Paraglaciecola sp. L3A3: one gene and its partner. The protein of the gene in region 1 interacts with the protein of each later gene in a pairwise test. Links are inferred from orthologs where the notes say so. Each region holds a gene or a part of one and is shown on either strand. Other genes may lie near its edges.

Region 1 (8,358 bases):
AGTTCGCCGGATCTTTAAAGGTATATCCTAACTTTCTATATAAGGGTAAATAAGGGTCAACAATTTGCATTTATATAATGCCGCCCACTCGTTCAAATCTTATATCTGTCGGTACCCAACTTGGTAACCAGCTGTCTTCTGCACGTTCAAATTCAAAACTGATCCAAATAGCGACGGCTTTACCTACTAGATTATCGTCAGGTACAAACCCCCAAAAACGGCCATCTTCACTGTTATCACGATTATCTCCCATTACAAAATAATGACCTTCAGGTACTATCCATTCATCGACCTGTGTACCAGGCTGTTGATAATAACGACTACTAGGATTACTTCGACTGGCGGTTCGATAAATTTGGTGGCTTATTTCACCTAGTTTTTCTGTATATTTCTCAAGAGGTGCAAATTGTTGGAATACTTCCCCACGATTTTCAAACTTCAAATCTACTTTTTTTATTGGTAAACAGTTTTCTACTGAATCACAGGCAGGCTTGATACTAATTTGTTTATCACGATAAATTACAGTATCACCAGGTAACCCAACAACACGTTTAATATAGTCTAATGAAGGATTAACGGGGTACTTAAATACCACAACATCACCACGTTCTGGCGCACCTAAGTCTACAAATTTCTTACGCATGACTGGATCTTTCAAACCATATGCGTATTTCTCAACTAAGATAAAATCCCCCACCAATAAGGTAGGCATCATAGAGCCTGATGGAATTTGAAAAGGTTCATACAAAAACGAACGTAATACCAATACAAAAGCAATCACAGGAAATATCTGTTGCGCTGTATCCACTAACCAAGGTAGTTCAGCATCTTGCTCTAAGGCAGAAGAAGTACCTGAAGCACTACTGGCAATAGCCATACGGTCACGACGTTTCTGCGCAAACAATAAACTATCCACTAACCAAATGATGCCTGAGGCAACAGTCAAAATTACTAAAAAAATTGAGAAATAATTCGCCATATTATTTTCCTACCTTAAGTAATGCTAAAAATGCTTCTTGAGGTAGTTCTACGTTACCAACAGACTTCATACGTTTTTTACCGTCCTTTTGTTTCTGTAACAGCTTTTTCTTACGACTAATATCGCCACCATAACATTTAGCGATTACATTTTTACGTAACTGTTTAATGGTACTACGGGCAATAATTTGATTCCCGATCGCTGCTTGAATAGCAATATCAAACATTTGTCTTGGAATAAGCTCTTTAAGTTTTTCAACCAGTTGTCTACCACGAGTCACAGCATTATCTTTATGGGTGATCATAGCTAAGGCATCAACACGCTCGGTATTAATTAGAATATCCAAACGAGACATTTCAGCAGCTTGGAAACGCTTGAAATTATAGTCTAGGGAAGCAAACCCACGGCTTGTGGACTTTAATCTATCAAAGAAATCCATCACAACTTCAGCCATAGGTAGATCATAACTGACAGCCACTTGTTTGCCGTGATATGTCATATTAGTTTGCATGCCACGTTTTTCAACACACAAGGTAATCACATTACCTAAAAATTCTTGGGGCACTAAAATATGAGCTTCAACTATAGGTTCGCGAATTTCTTCAATATCATTAACTGCAGGAAGTTTAGAAGGATTATCTACATAGATAACCTCACCACTTTTAGTTTCTACTTCGTAAACAACAGTAGGCGCAGTGGTAATCAGGTCTAAATCGTATTCACGCTCTAAACGTTCTTGAATAATTTCCATGTGTAACATGCCGAGGAAACCAATACGAAAGCCAAAACCTAAGGCAGAAGAACTTTCTGGTTCAAAAAATAACGAAGCATCGTTCAGACTTAATTTGGCTAAAGCATCACGAAAATCTTCGTAGTCATCAGAACTGATAGGGAACATACCCGCATAAACTTGCGGTTTAACTTTTTTGAATCCAGGCAAAGGTTCTACCGCTGGATCCCTAGCTAAGGTGATTGTATCCCCTACTGGCGCGCCATGAATTTCTTTAATTCCAGCAATAATAAATCCTACTTCGCCAGCTCTTAAAATACCTGTGTCTTTTGCTTTGGGAGTAAAAATACCAACCTTATCAGCTTGGTGTATACCACCTGTGGACATGATTTTTATCTTTTCGTTTTTGCGTAACTCACCTTGCATAATGCGCACAAGTGAGACAACACCTTGATAATTATCAAACCATGAATCTACAATCAATGCTTTTAATGGCGCATCAATTTCGCCTTCTGGAGGAGGAACTTGACGAACAATCACCTCCAAAACATCTTCGATACCAATACCTGTTTTAGCTGAACACCGCACAGCATCCATAGCATCAATGCCTACTATGTCTTCAATTTCTTCTGCTACACGATCTGGCTCAGCCTGAGGTAAATCAATCTTGTTCAGAATAGGTACCACTTCCATATCCATATCAATGGCGGTGTAACAGTTTGCTAAAGTTTGTGCTTCTACTCCTTGTCCGGCGTCAACAACTAATAATGCACCTTCACAAGCAGCTAATGAACGGGAGACTTCGTAAGAAAAATCTACGTGGCCTGGAGTGTCGATAAAGTTCAGCTGATACGTTTCACCATCTTTGGCTTTATAATCCAAAGTGACACTCTGAGCTTTAATTGTGATCCCGCGCTCTTTTTCAATATCCATAGAGTCGAGAACTTGTTCTGACATTTCTCTAGCGGTAAGTCCGCCACAGTGTTGAATTAAGCGATCTGAAAGAGTAGATTTACCGTGATCGATATGAGCAATAATAGAAAAATTTCGTATGTGCTTGTGTTGCATAAAGTTTTAGAAAATTACCAAGTGTGTTTGCTTTCCCACCACCAAAACCAATAACGCCTACTGATCAAATAACTCGGGGAACAAAATGATTAAATAGGCGGCGATTTTACAGTTTTATCAGCCACTTTGCGACACAGAAAACCAATCATTAGCTGTTTTATTGCAGAAACTTAAATTTACACTTGTTTAAAATGAATATTCTGGGACTCTAGAGGTATAACTGAGAGGATTTTAGGCTGGAATTTATCGCAACTTTGTTTGTTCATATAAATATGGATCAATTTATAAGTAACCCCTGCCATACTAAACGCCACTATTATCAGCCAAATTTCTGCTGTTAAGCCAATTATTGGTAATACACTTTGTGCAATCACAGCAGAAAATATCAACACTAACAAAGGTAATATATAAACTAAAATAGAGGCTTTCAGTACACTCTCTTCAGCAATACCTAATTTAACTTCTTGCCCAATATCAATGGCACCATCATATTGAAACTTAATTGATTCACGTTTATTAGCAAATACTTTAGCGATAGCACCCGTTCCACAATTTGACTGGGCCTCACAACTACCACAAGTAGATTTAATTTGTGTTTCAACCCAGATAACTTGTGCCCCCGTTTGGTTTTCAATATTACTTACTACGCCTATTTCTTCTAACATAAAAGGATTATTCTCCTCTTACGATTGAAGCAGCAATAGAACTGGCAGTCGATGCAGGTAACTTTCCGATAATAGTGATGTTTAATGGGCCTTTTTGTAAGGTAAAGAAAGTATCAGATTGACTTTTCCCTACCACATTATCCATTAAGGTATCATTACTCCGCTCTTCAATATAAACGGAAACATCCACTAAACCATCGCTTAACAATACATATTCAACAACTTGACCAGTGATAGACAAACGTCTAAGTTCTCTTTTCACTAATTCCATACCAACAGGGATATAACCAATTTTCCACGGAGAACGGGTCAACTGGTTTTGACCTAAACTGACAGCCGCTGGCAACATAGAGGTTTCAATTTTTGCAAAAAAAGGGGCCAGTTCTTCAGTTACTTCGAGGCCCGTCACTTGAATTTGCTCTAGCAATTGGTTCTTTAGATTAAACATATTTAATTTCAGTAATAGACCAGTCTCTTGGTCTAACCAAACATTCAAACCATACCTTGTTTGGTCTTTACTAATTATTCTGATTTGCTGAGCAGCACGGCCAGAAACACGACTTCTCCCGACCATCACAAAATCATATCCAGTAAATAGCTTTTCTGGATGTTGAAAAAATTCACTAGGAAATGGTCCATTAATAGCTGACGAAATCAAACTATATGGGGGCACATTGGGTTCAAAATAGCTGACTTTATTGCCAATTCGTACGATTTCTTTACCCGGCCCATTCAGTAAATTCAACTGCTCCATTTCAATGCCATCTGCATTTATTCCATGGCGCCAGAGGTAAGGTTGAGAGTCAACACCGGGTTTCAGTAAAACAAATGAGATTGAATAATTAAGAGATTGCACAGCCCGAGACATTTTATGTAACCAGGCTTCGGCACTATCATCAGTATATTGTTCTGCAACATACTGAACGTCAGAAGATTGTGCTGGTTCTATGAGAGTTTGCTCTTCTTGAGCAAAGGTATAGCTAGGAAAAACTAGGCCAGATAGCAGAACCATTAAGGTTCTGCTGTATCTTCTATTCAGGGATATTTTCAACAACTTCAGGCACTGCCTCTTCATTAATAGTATCTTCTGCAGTGGGTGTTGCAGTGACTTCAAATGTTTTAAAACGCATTTGCTGTTTATGATCAAGTATATAAGCATGAATTCGACGTTTTTGTTCTGCAGTATCCGTTTGCGGTAAAGAACGAGTAGCATCAAAACTAACAGGTGATAAGCCACCATTAATACCTAAAATTGGCGCTGCAGCACTGAAAGGTTGTTCAACCTCAGTTTGATTCATATGTTGCACCCCTAAAATCATAGCTACAGCAACAGATGCAGCAACTGCCATCTGTCCCCCCTGCTTAGCAAAGGGTATCACATTGCCAATCAATGGAATATCTCGCCATGTTTTCTTAGGGGCTAAAATTGCGGGTTCTGATTCTAAAGCTTGAGCCACTTTAGCTGCAATATCGAAGTTCAACTCTGTTGGTAGCTCTTGACGTAAACCATCACGAATTAGATGGTAATTTTTCCATTTTTGCATCAAATCGGCATCACGTTTAACAGCGTCAACAACATTATCTGATGATACTTCACCATCAATAAAAGCTGATAAATTTTCAAATTTTTGCGACATACAATATGGTTCCCGCTAATTTAGTTCTTATTTCTGATAAATAATAGATTTATCAACTTAAACTTAGTCGTTCATAAGCAAAGGTTGAATCACTTTATCTAACGCATCACGAGCCCTGAAAATTCTTGATCTTACAGTACCTACAGGGCAATCCATAACTTCAGCTATCTCTTCATAACTCAATCCTTCTAACTCACGTAAGCTAATAGCCATTCGTAAATCTTCGGGTAATTTATCCATTGCCTCAAACAATAGCTTTTCCATTTGTTCTGACATTAAACTTTTTTCTGGCGAATTATTTTCTTTTAATGCATCGCTGCCATCATAAAAATCCGCTTCATCGGCGTCAATATCATTTGCCGGTGGTTTCCTCCCTTGAGAAACCAAATAATTTTTAGCACTATTTACTGCGATCCTGTATAGCCAAGTATAAAATGCGCTATCACCTCTAAAATTGGGTAAAGCTTTATATGCTTTTATAAATGCTTCTTGTGCCACATCGGCTACATCGCCTGAATTTTTTACATACCGAGAAACTAAATACGATACTTTATGCTGATACTTAACAACTAACAGCCCGTATGCGTTTTTGTCACCTCTTTGTACTCGTTCAACAATTTGTTGATCTGTTAACTGCTCGCTCATTCGAGCTATTACTCCTTTACGAAAATATACTACAGCTCATGCAAGCACTAATATTGACTAACCATATTAAAAAAAGTTCGATAAATAATGATCTTTTTTCAACAAACATATAAAAAGGTAAAATAACCACCCTAACATTTGGGACTGTTGATCTTTTCTGTATAAATTTTGTTCTAACTAAACGCTTTTTAATCGCGGCGCTGGTTTACAGGCCTAATGGATTAAGTCAAAAATCAGCAACAAAGAGTAAAAAGCGTTTAGGACGAACCCTTCGGGCAGCGTTTGTGCGGCATTTCTACTGCCTCAGCACTCATTCATGTCGAACAACTACACCACAATCGCGCTTCATTGTATAAATACCGCACAACTCGCTGTAAAACATCTAGAGAAGTTCAACAGCCCCAATGAATTTTCGCATATTATAGGCAATTAAATACATTGATATTTGCGTAGCGTAAATTAGTATGGCCTAACAATCGACTCATTATTTGACTAGTTTACATTATGCACTCAACTATTGAACACCAATGTGACGTACTCATCATTGGCAGCGGCGCAGCTGGACTGAGCCTCGCACTTAAAATTGCAGACAATTGTCAGGTAATTGTATTAAGTAAAAGTGAGCTTTCTGAAGGCTCGACAAAATATGCCCAAGGTGGCATAGCCGCAGTTTTCGATGAAAATGACTCTATTGAATACCATGTATCTGACACATTACTTGCTGGTGATGGTCTATGTAATGAAGAGGCGGTTCGATTTACCGCGTCTCAAGCTAAGGCTTGTATGGAATGGTTAATTGATTTTGGTATGCCTTTCGATCAAGAGAAAGATGGTAATGGCGAGTCCAAATTTCACTTAACAAGAGAAGGCGGTCATAGCCATAGACGCATTTTACATTCAGCTGATGCAACAGGTGCTGCTGTACAAGTCACATTAATAGAAGCGGTTAAACAACATCCTAACATTCATCTGTTTCAGCGGTATAACGCTATTGACTTAATTAAGAGTAAAACCCAAAAAGATTTGTTACTGGGTGCTTATGTTTGGAACAGAAAAAAAGAAAAAGTTGAAATAATTCGCAGTCAATTTGTAACCCTAGCCACTGGCGGTGCAAGTAAAGTTTATCAATATACATCTAACCCAGATGTTTCCAGCGGTGATGGTATTGCGATGGCATGGCGCGCAGGCTGTCGAGTCGGCAACATGGAATTTAATCAATTTCACCCCACTTGTTTATACCATCCAGAAGCGCGAAACTTTTTAATTTCTGAAGCATTAAGAGGCGAAGGTGCTAAATTATGTCACCCAGATGGCACGCCTTTCATGCATAAATTTGATGAAAGAAGTGATTTAGCGCCAAGAGATATAGTCGCTAGAGCCATTGATTTTGAGATGAAACGTTTAGGCGCTGATTGTATGTACCTTGATATAAGTCACAAACCTAGCGACTTTATTGTTAAACACTTTCCTAATATTTATCGTAAATGCCGCGCATTAGGCATTGATATCACTAGAGATCCAATCCCTGTAGTACCAGCAGCCCACTATAGTTGTGGAGGTGTGGTCACCGATAAATTCGCCAAAACCGACTTACAAAATTTATTTGCTATTGGTGAAGTCGCTTATACAGGTTTACATGGCGCAAACAGAATGGCCAGTAATTCATTATTAGAATGTATTGTTTATGCCCATTCAGCTGCTGAATATATAAAGGCAAATTTGGCTAAAGACTACCAGCAGGAGCCAATTGAAGAATGGGACGAAAGTCAGGTAAGTGATTCAGATGAAGAAGTGATTATTCAACATAACTGGCACGAATTAAGGCTATTCATGTGGGATTATGTAGGGATTGTTCGTACTAATAAAAGACTAGAGCGCGCTCATCATAGGATCAACCTATTAAAACAAGAAGTTAACGAATACTATTCTAACTTTAAAGTCAGTAATAACTTACTTGAATTGCGTAATCTACTCACAGTCGCAGAGTTGATAGTTGAATGTGCCCGTGAACGCAAAGAAAGCAGAGGATTACATTTCAATGTTGATTACCCCTATCAAGTTGATGATCCCCAACCGACCATTATTGGTCCTTTAACTAAATAATATCAGTAAATTGAATTGAGCCTATCAAATGTGGGCTCGATTCATTCTGATTAATTTGCGTCTGCACTTTAAAGTCAATTTCACCCTTACTTTTGTTACTTGTACTTGTTTGCAACATAGACACTTTTCCAGGTAAAAACAAAGGTAACTTAAACCCTACTTGCACTGAAAACGCCTTAGCGAAAGCCGCAGGATACTGCTTTTGTAATTCAGATAAACACCGTGATTTAGTCCACATACCGTGAATAATATGTTGTTGAAAACCAAATAATTTAGCAGACCATTTAGCTAAATGAATCGGATTATAATCACCGGAAGATTTAGCATATAAACGGCCTAAATTTGTCGCTAAATTCCAATCTACAGTCAAGCTATCAACAGAAAATTCTGGGACAGGCTTTTTAGCGATCTCATCCACTTGAATTTGATGTTTAGTGCGATATAAATTCACGCTTACGCTACTCCAAACCAATTCATCATTGCTAGTACAGTCGGTAATAACCGAGAACAACCAACCTTTGTGGTGCGCGG
Region 2 (8,421 bases), 1.2 Mb from region 1 along the record:
GACTAAAATACTGATACAAGTTTTTACTAGCTTGCTCATCTAAAGGATAATGAAAAATTTCAGCCTGCTCTAAAGTTCGTAAACGATAATCCACGCCGCTGTCGACATTAATTATGCGAGTATTTTGATTAATCAATTCAATCGCAGGTAAAAATCTAGCACGCTGTAACCCATTTTTATACAAGTCATCGGGTACTATGTTAGAAGTTGCAACAAGCACAATACCATGAGCAAACAACTCTTCCATTAAGGTACCCAAGATCATAGCGTCGGTAATATCAGAAACAAAAAATTCATCAAAACAAATGACCTTAGTTTCATCGGCAAAAATTTGCGCTATGCTTTTGAGCGGATCAGAGTGACCAGCCAATTTTTTTAACTCTTGATGGACTCTGTGCATAAAACGATGAAAATGTATGCGCATTTTATTTTCAAAGGGCAAACATTCATAAAAGGTATCAACTAAATAGGTTTTACCTCGACCTACCCCACCCCAAAAATATATCCCTTGGATTGAAGGTTTAGTCATACCTTTGCCAAAAGCAGACTGCAATTTTATCCGCCAAGTTAATTTTTTTTCGGGCTGAGTTAATTCTTCAAATAAGCGTTGCAGCTCTTTAACCGCATTTTCTTGAGCCGAATCATATTGAAAATCAGCATCAAGTAAGTCCGTTTGATACTTCTGCCAAGGTGTTTGTTCTATCATAGGTTGAAAATTTCCCACCATCTATTGTGTAAAATCACACTTGAATACAAATAAAATGACCGCATTAAAAATGCTAAGGGTATAATAACAATATTAGGTAAACATTGCGCTTGTACACTTATATCAAGTTAGCGAAAGTAATTAAGATTAGGAGATGTTATGGATTGGTTTATAGGATTATTGTTATTAATTTTAGGCGGTATTATTGGTTACTTTGTTGCAAAATATTTCAATGATGCAGACAAAAAACGCCAAGAAGACACAAAAAATGAACAAACTATTCAAGAAATAATGGCCCAACAAGCTATTCAACATATACAAGATAGTAAACATATAGCCCAGCAAATTAGTCAACAATCAGAAGCATTAGCTCAACAGTTAGCTAATTACGAACAAGCCGTTATCGCCCAAAAATCGGGAGGGGAAGACGCAAAATTAAATTATTTTGGCGAACACGCCACCACTTATTTACGCAACAAAAGTGAGAACCCCAGTCGTGAAAAAGATAGTGCCAATGTACAACCACTAGATTTTTCTTCTGAGAGTTCTGGACTTTTTTCAGGTTCAACAGATTCACAGGTGAAGGAAATTAAGTAAGGAACTTTCTACACACCTAAACAGTCTTTGTGTTGTTTAATTAATTTAGTTTATGGAGATATTAATCGATGAATAAAGTAGTCAATCGTTTAGCTGTCGCATGTTGTGTTGTAGCTATAAGTTGGTCATCGCAGGCAGCTTTGCCTTTTTTTTCAACGGATAAAGATGAAATACCTAGCCTAGCTCCGATGTTGGATAAAACCACTCCAGCAATAGTTAGTATTTCTGTAGAAGGCACTCAAGTTTCCACTCAAAAAGTACCAGAGATGTTTAAACACTTTTTTGGTGGGCCAAATGAGCAAGTACAAGAGCGTCCATTTAAAGGTTTAGGATCGGGTGTCATTATCGATGCCAAAAAAGGTTATGTTGTAACCAATAATCATGTTGTCGATAACGCTGATGAAATTACCGTTAAATTAACTGATGGCCGCGAATTCAAAGCTAGAAAATTAGGGGCTGATGCACAAAGTGATATCGCGCTTTTAAAAATAGAGCCAGAAAATTTAACTGCTGTTCCTTTAGCCGACTCAGATGATTTGCGTGTTGGTGATTTTGTAGTAGCGATTGGTAACCCTTTTGGTATAGGGCAAACAGTGACCTCAGGGATTGTCAGTGCATTAGGCCGTTCAGGCTTAAATATTGGCGGTTATGAAGATTTTATTCAAACAGATGCAGCAATTAACCGTGGTAATTCAGGTGGGGCCTTAGTCAGTTTGCGAGGCGAATTAGTTGGCATTAACACTGCTATTTTTGGACCTAACGGCGGTAACGTGGGTATTGGTTTCTCAATACCATCAAACATGATGAAAAGTTTAGTCGATCAAATCATTGAATTTGGCGAAGTACGTCGTGGACTTTTAGGTATCACAGGCCAAGATATTGACTCAGGATTGGCTGAAGCGATGAACTTAGATGTTAATAAAGGTGCATTTGTTAGTGAAGTAACGCCCGACTCTGCAGCTGAAAAAGGCGGCATCCAAGCTGGCGACATCATTACCGAAATTAACGGTAAAACGATTGTTAGCTTTCAAGAACTACGAGCTAAAATTGCCAGTAAAGGGGCAGGAAGCAAACTTGAGTTAACCATTTTACGTAAAGGAAAGCGCAAAGTGATTGATGTAGTACTTGGTGATGCAACCCAAGCAGTTGTTGCGGCTAAAGAAATTCATCCAGCTCTTGAAGGTGCGGTTTTAACCAATGGTAAAACCAAACAAGGTGATAATGGTGTGGTGATTTCAGAACTCGAAAATCGCTCTCCCGCTGCCAGAATAGGCCTACAAGATGGTGATGTGATTATTGGTGTTAACCGTAAACCTGTTGATACAGTAATGAAATTACGCAATGAATTGGACGAATCAAAAGGCGTTATCGCACTCAACATTAAACGTGGACTTGCTTCCATATATTTAGTTATTCGTTAATTTAACCAGTTACGCGGCTTGTATTTTAGCAATGCAAGCCGCTATCAACTTGCTGTTTTCAGTGTTATTATTCTGAGTATCTGCCCTGCAATGATTCAACCGCTCGTGCCAAGACTGCTCATATCCATTTTAAAATCTATCGTAATAGGTGTGATCATTTCTTCGATCATCCTGCTTCTTGTACCCGACTTACGTCAAGGTAGCGGATTACCTCTAGACTTTTTTTCTCAAAAAGATAAAAAAACTAAAAAATTAAGCTTCAGCCCAGCTGTCAATTCAGCTGGTCCCGCGGTAGTTAATGTCTATAGCGAAAGTTTAGATGCATCAAGCTATTATCGTAGACAACCGGTACAACGTACCAATTTAGGTTCAGGCGTCATCATGAATGCCGATGGATACATATTGACTTGTTTGCATGTTATTGAAAATGCCGTCACCGCTAAAGACAATATTATTGTTGTTGGATTACAAGATGGTCGACTCGCTGAAGCACAAATTATTGGTTTTGATCCTATCACTGATCTAGCTGTGTTAAGCATCTCAGAAGAAAATCTAACTGTTGTACCTCAACAAAATGAAAACATTAATGCAGTAGGCGACGTAGTACTAGCCATAGGTAACCCATACAACTTGGGACAGACAGTTACCCAAGGTATTATCAGCCGGATCAGTAACAATGGCCTGAATATGTATTTTGATTATATTCAAACAGACGCGGTATTAAGTGAAGGGAATTCTGGTGGCGCACTAGTAGATAGTGAAGGTAACTTACTTGGTATAACCAATGCGAATTTCAAAACTCGGGTTAGCAGAAATCGCATAGAAGCTGCTGATGGAGTGTCTTTTGCCATCCCTTATTCTTTAGCCAAAAAGGTAATGGAAGATATTATTACCAATGGCAAAGTGATCCGTGGTGCTCTTGGGTTTACCGCTGTTGAACAGCAACCCTCTACCTCAGGTGGAATTTATGTCACTTCAGTCAGTCCAAACGGCGCAGCTGATTTAGGAGGCTTACAAATTAAAGATCTGGTTATTGCTGTGGACGGTAAATCTACCACTAGTATTCGTAGTACCTTAGATTATATTACTAACCTAGTTCCAGGCTCAAAAGTGAGCTTTCAAATAATTCGTGATGGTAATAAATTAAACTTAGAAATGACAGTAGCCGAATTAGAGCAGTAATCGGCTACTTAAATAGTCTGTTACTCACTGACTCTTTGTATATTTGCGCCTAGACCATTTAATTTACGTTCAATATGTTCGTAACCACGATCTAGATGATAGATTCTATCTACTTTAGTTTGTCCTTCAGCCACTAACCCCGCAATCACTAAACTTGCGGACGCTCGTAAATCAGTGGCCATCACTTGCGCACCTTTTAATTTCGATTTACCGTCACAGACAGCACTGTTTCCTTGTAAGGTAATTGCAGCCCCCATACGTTGTAACTCAGGCACATGCATGAAGCGGTTCTCAAAAATATTCTCCGTTATAACCCCTGTCCCTTCAGCAAGACAATTTAGTGCCACAAATTGTGCCTGCATATCAGTCGGGAATCCTGGATGGGGAGCAGTTTTGATGTCGACACTTTTTAAGGATCGGCCTGTCATATCTAATTCAATCCAATCTTCACCCACTTCTAATTTAGCCCCAGCTTTAGCTAATTTATCTAATACCGCATCCAAAGTATGTGGTGCAGCATTTTCACAACGAATTTTACCGCCAGTTACTGCACCAGCAATAAGAAAGGTACCAGTTTCAATGCGATCAGGTAGTACTTTATAACGGCACCCAGCCAGAGAATTGACACCCTGGATAGTGATCTTGTCACTACCCGCATTTGCCACTTTTGCCCCCATCGCATTTAAGCAATTGGCAAGGTCAACAATTTCAGGTTCGCGTGCCGCATTCTCAAGTATGGTTTCACCTTCAGCTAAACAGGCAGCCATCATTAAGTTTTCAGTGGCACCTACACTGACCACATCCATAAAGATATGTGCTCCTTGTAGCTTTCCATTTACCTTAGCTTGAATATAACCACTATCTACATCAATAATTGCGCCCATTTGTTCCAGACCTTGCAGATGCAAATTCACAGGTCTAGCACCTATTGCACAACCACCGGGTAAAGATACTGTCGCTTCACCAAACTTAGCAAGTAATGGACCTAATACTAAAATCGAGGCACGCATGGTTTTAACTAATTCATAAGAGGCATTAAAATTATTAATATGGCTCGGGTCAATTTGTACAGATTGACCATCAATGCGTTCAGCCTTAGCCCCTAATTCACTGAGTAAAGATAAACTAGTATGAATATCCCTCAGCTCAGGAACATTATCAAAATAACAAATAGAGTCAGCAAGTATGGCAGACATAAGAATGGGAAGGGCGGCATTTTTAGCACCGGAAATAGTCACCGTGCCTTGTAAAGGCGGGCAAGCCTCTATAATTAATTTGTCCATGACAATACTCTATTTAGATAATAACTGGGGGAAGAAAGTACAGGCTGATAACTATTGAGGAAGATTAAATAACTTTTCTCTTTTCCACTGTGTTTCGGTAAAGGTTTTAATAGACACTGCATGCATCACACCTTCGGCAATTTTCTCTGCTAGAGGCGCATATACAAATTGCTGTTTTTTAACTCGACTCATCTCTGCAAATTTATCGCTGACCGCAATAACTTGAAAGTGAGACCCCTCACCACTAACGTGAACCTCAGCTAGTCCAAGAGTTTCTTTTAATAATGTTTCTATTTGTTGATTGTCCATTGTCGATCCGAAATATGGTGAATAACTGCCTATTGTACCGACAAAAAGCTATCAACGTCGCTAATTTTTGCTAAATTAACCAAAGTTTCAGGAATATCTTTTATCACAAACTTAATGTTTTTCTGGTTACAGTCTTTTAATAAATTGATTAACCATGCGAGGCCAGCGGTATCAGTATGCTCAATTCCAGACATATCTAATGTGGCGATTTCTTTTGGCGAAGCTTGGCTAAACAGAACAAGCTCCTGTAAAGATTGCTGAAACGCAGGTACGGTATTACGATTTAAATCACCTTGCAGGGCAAAATAACCGCTACCTTGTTCAACAACAGTAAGTGCTTTCACCTAACTATCCTTTTTGTTAGATTCAAGAACTAAGGGTTTAGCAATCGCACCTTTCATCAAGTCAATGACCGCTTGAATTCCGTCTTTACGTAGGATGGCTTCAAACTCACTTTGTTTACTTGATAACATACTGATGCCTTCAGCAACCATGTCATAAGTTTTCCACTCATTAGTGCGTTTGTTTTTCCGCAATTTGAAGGAAATATTAATATCAGGGCGGTTTGGATCTTTAATAATAGCCCGAACCGTCACAGCCGTTTCATCATCGATTTCTCTAGTTGGCTGAAACTCTACTTGTTGATTTTTATAATAAGATAAAGCAATAGAATAAGTGGTAATTAAGTATGAGCGGAACACACTAATATATTCAGGTATTTTATCTTTAGGCACTTTTTTGAAGTTATTACCTAGCACTTTTAAAGCAGAGAAATTGTAATCAATATGAGGTAATAGCTCCTCTTCCATAATGGTACGCAATAATTCTGGGTTCTTTTCAATTTCAGGCTGTTCACTTTTAATTCGATCAAAAGTTTTATTGGCCACTACTTGGATCATTTCGTAAGGGTTCAACTCGTCTGCTTGAATCATTCCAGACGTAAATAAGAAACACCCGCCCACTACTAATTGGGTCAATCGTTTTAACACTATAAACTCTCCTTTATACCTTAATCGTTATTGCCAAACAAAAATTGACCGATAAGGTCTTCTAACACCAATGCTGATTTAGTGTCTTCTATGTAGTCACCATCAGCTAAATTTTCAATGCCGTCTATAGCGAAACCCGGTTGAAAACCAATATATTGTTCACCCAACAAACCCGAAGTTAATATAGACACCGAACTAGTTTCTGGAAATGTTTTAAATTCTGAGGAAATACTCATAGTCACTATGGGTGTAAAATCATCATGATCCAGTGCAATACGATCCACCCGACCAACGGTTACCCCACCAACTTTTACAGCAGACCTTTCTTTTAGACCGCCAATATTATCAAATTTGGCATGTAAGATATAACTATCACCCGAGTTAGTCATACTTTGGTTAGCCACTTTTAAAGCTAGTAATAGCCCAGCAGCAATAGTCAACACAACAAAAAAACCTACCAACAATTCTGCTTTTCTGGATTTCATTCCCATTTCCTTTACTCAATTCCGAACATTAATGCAGTTAGAATGAAATCTAACCCTAAAACAGCTAACGATGAGAACACCACTGTTTCAGTCGTTGCTTTACTAATACCTTCAGACGTGGGTATAGAGTCATACCCTTTGAAAGTGGCGATCCAAGTGATAACAAAAGCAAAAACAAAGCTTTTAATCACACCATTCATTACGTCTTTATTCCAATCAACGGTTGATTGCATTATCGACCAATAACTACCTTCATCAACTCCTAACCAATCAACCCCAACTAAGTGGCCACCAATTATGCCTACAGCACTAAATATTAGCGCCAACATTGGCATTGAAATAATACCGGCCCATAAACGAGGAGCTATCACTCTTCGTAAGGGATCAACAGCCATCATTTCTAAACTACTTAGTTGCTCTGTGGCTTTCATTAAACCAATTTCAGCAGTCAATGCTGAACCAGCGCGCCCAGCAAACAACAATGCAGTCACCACAGGCCCAAGTTCTCGCAATAATGACAAAGCCACCATAGGCCCTAAACTGCCTTCAGCTCCATATCCCACAAGTATGGTATAACCTTGTAAGGCCATTACCATGCCGATAAATAAACCAGAAACAACAATAATTAACAAAGACTGCACACCAACAACATGAAGCTGTTTAATTGTCAGTGGAATTAATTTTGCTGGCTGTGGTTTAGCAACAACCGCTCCCCACAGCATAAATGAAGCTCGGCCAAAGGTAGATATTTTATCAATGGCAGACGCCCCAAAGTTAGCTAGCCAATTCATAGTTCTCCTCCTATGAAAGCTTGCGTAATATTAGAAGCTGGGTAATGAAATGGCACTGGACCATCAGCTTGTCCCAGCAAAAACTGTTGAACTAAAGGTGAGTCGCTATTTCTAATTTCTTCAGGGGTACCACTACCAATCACTTTGCGCTCGGCAAGGATATAGATATAGTCAGCAATCGTTAATACTTCAGTCACATCATGAGTCACAACAACACTGGTTAACTTTAGAGCATCATTTAAGGCTTTAATTAACTTAACCAAAACACCCATTGAAATTGGGTCTTGCCCTGCGAAAGGTTCGTCATACATGATAAGTTCCGGATCTAACGCTATCGCTCTGGCAAGTGCTGCCCGTCTAGCCATACCACCAGATAACTCAGCAGGCATAAGTTGAGCTGCTCCTCTCAGTCCCACAGCCTGTAATTTTAACATCACCACTGTGTGAATAAGAGTTTCAGATAATTTAGTATGCTCACGCAAAGGAAACGCTACATTATCAAATACAGACATGTCGGTAAAAAGCGCACCACTTTGAAACAACATACTCATTTGTCGGCGAACTTCAAATAATCTATTTCGGCTCATGCCAGGAATAGACTCATCTTTAAAACGAATGTCTCCTTTATCAGGGGTAAGCTGCCCTCCCATAAGTCGTA

What was found.
Region 2: the proteins of GQR87_RS14255 (region 1) and GQR87_RS19055 interact in binary tests that used the Escherichia coli proteins (3 or more experiments, as listed by UniProt). The link is inferred for Paraglaciecola sp. L3A3 from one-to-one orthologs.

Annotation. Positions count from the first base shown.
Region 1 is NZ_CP047023.1:3,433,239-3,441,596, forward strand. What follows is about bases 3,277-6,118. They hold GQR87_RS14255 (sigma-E factor negative regulatory protein), read right to left. Parts: upstream 5,080-6,118; coding sequence 4,474-5,079; downstream 3,277-4,473. Other genes in these bases: GQR87_RS14245 (SoxR reducing system RseC family protein), read right to left, coding at 3,277-3,442; GQR87_RS14250 (MucB/RseB C-terminal domain-containing protein), read right to left, coding at 3,450-4,454; rpoE (RNA polymerase sigma factor RpoE), read right to left, coding at 5,143-5,724. Outside these bases: rnc (ribonuclease III), read right to left, coding at 1-70; lepB (signal peptidase I), read right to left, coding at 71-979; lepA (translation elongation factor 4), read right to left, coding at 981-2,777; more of GQR87_RS14245, read right to left, coding at 2,954-3,276; nadB (L-aspartate oxidase), read left to right, coding at 6,229-7,827; GQR87_RS14270 (MaoC/PaaZ C-terminal domain-containing protein), read right to left, coding at 7,820-8,358. UniProt on the Escherichia coli protein: An anti-sigma factor for extracytoplasmic function (ECF) sigma factor sigma-E (RpoE). ECF sigma factors are held in an inactive form by an anti-sigma factor until released by regulated intramembrane proteolysis (RIP).
Region 2 is NZ_CP047023.1:4,618,425-4,626,845, forward strand. What follows is about bases 1,956-4,860. They hold GQR87_RS19055 (trypsin-like peptidase domain-containing protein), read left to right. Parts: upstream 1,956-2,814; coding sequence 2,815-3,906; downstream 3,907-4,860. Other genes in these bases: GQR87_RS19050 (Do family serine endopeptidase), read left to right, coding at 1,956-2,724; murA (UDP-N-acetylglucosamine 1-carboxyvinyltransferase), read right to left, coding at 3,927-4,860. Also shown: cell division protein ZapE, read right to left, coding at 1-706; GQR87_RS19045 (ZapG family protein), read left to right, coding at 866-1,303; more of GQR87_RS19050, read left to right, coding at 1,372-1,955; more of murA, read right to left, coding at 4,861-5,189; GQR87_RS19065 (BolA family protein), read right to left, coding at 5,241-5,498; GQR87_RS19070 (lipid asymmetry maintenance protein MlaB), read right to left, coding at 5,528-5,842; GQR87_RS19075 (phospholipid-binding protein MlaC), read right to left, coding at 5,843-6,430; outer membrane lipid asymmetry maintenance protein MlaD, read right to left, coding at 6,508-6,972; lipid asymmetry maintenance ABC transporter permease subunit MlaE, read right to left, coding at 6,984-7,763; GQR87_RS19090 (ATP-binding cassette domain-containing protein), read right to left, coding at 7,760-8,421. UniProt on the Escherichia coli protein: A site-1 protease (S1P) that cleaves the peptide bond between 'Val-148' and 'Ser-149' in RseA. Part of a regulated intramembrane proteolysis (RIP) cascade.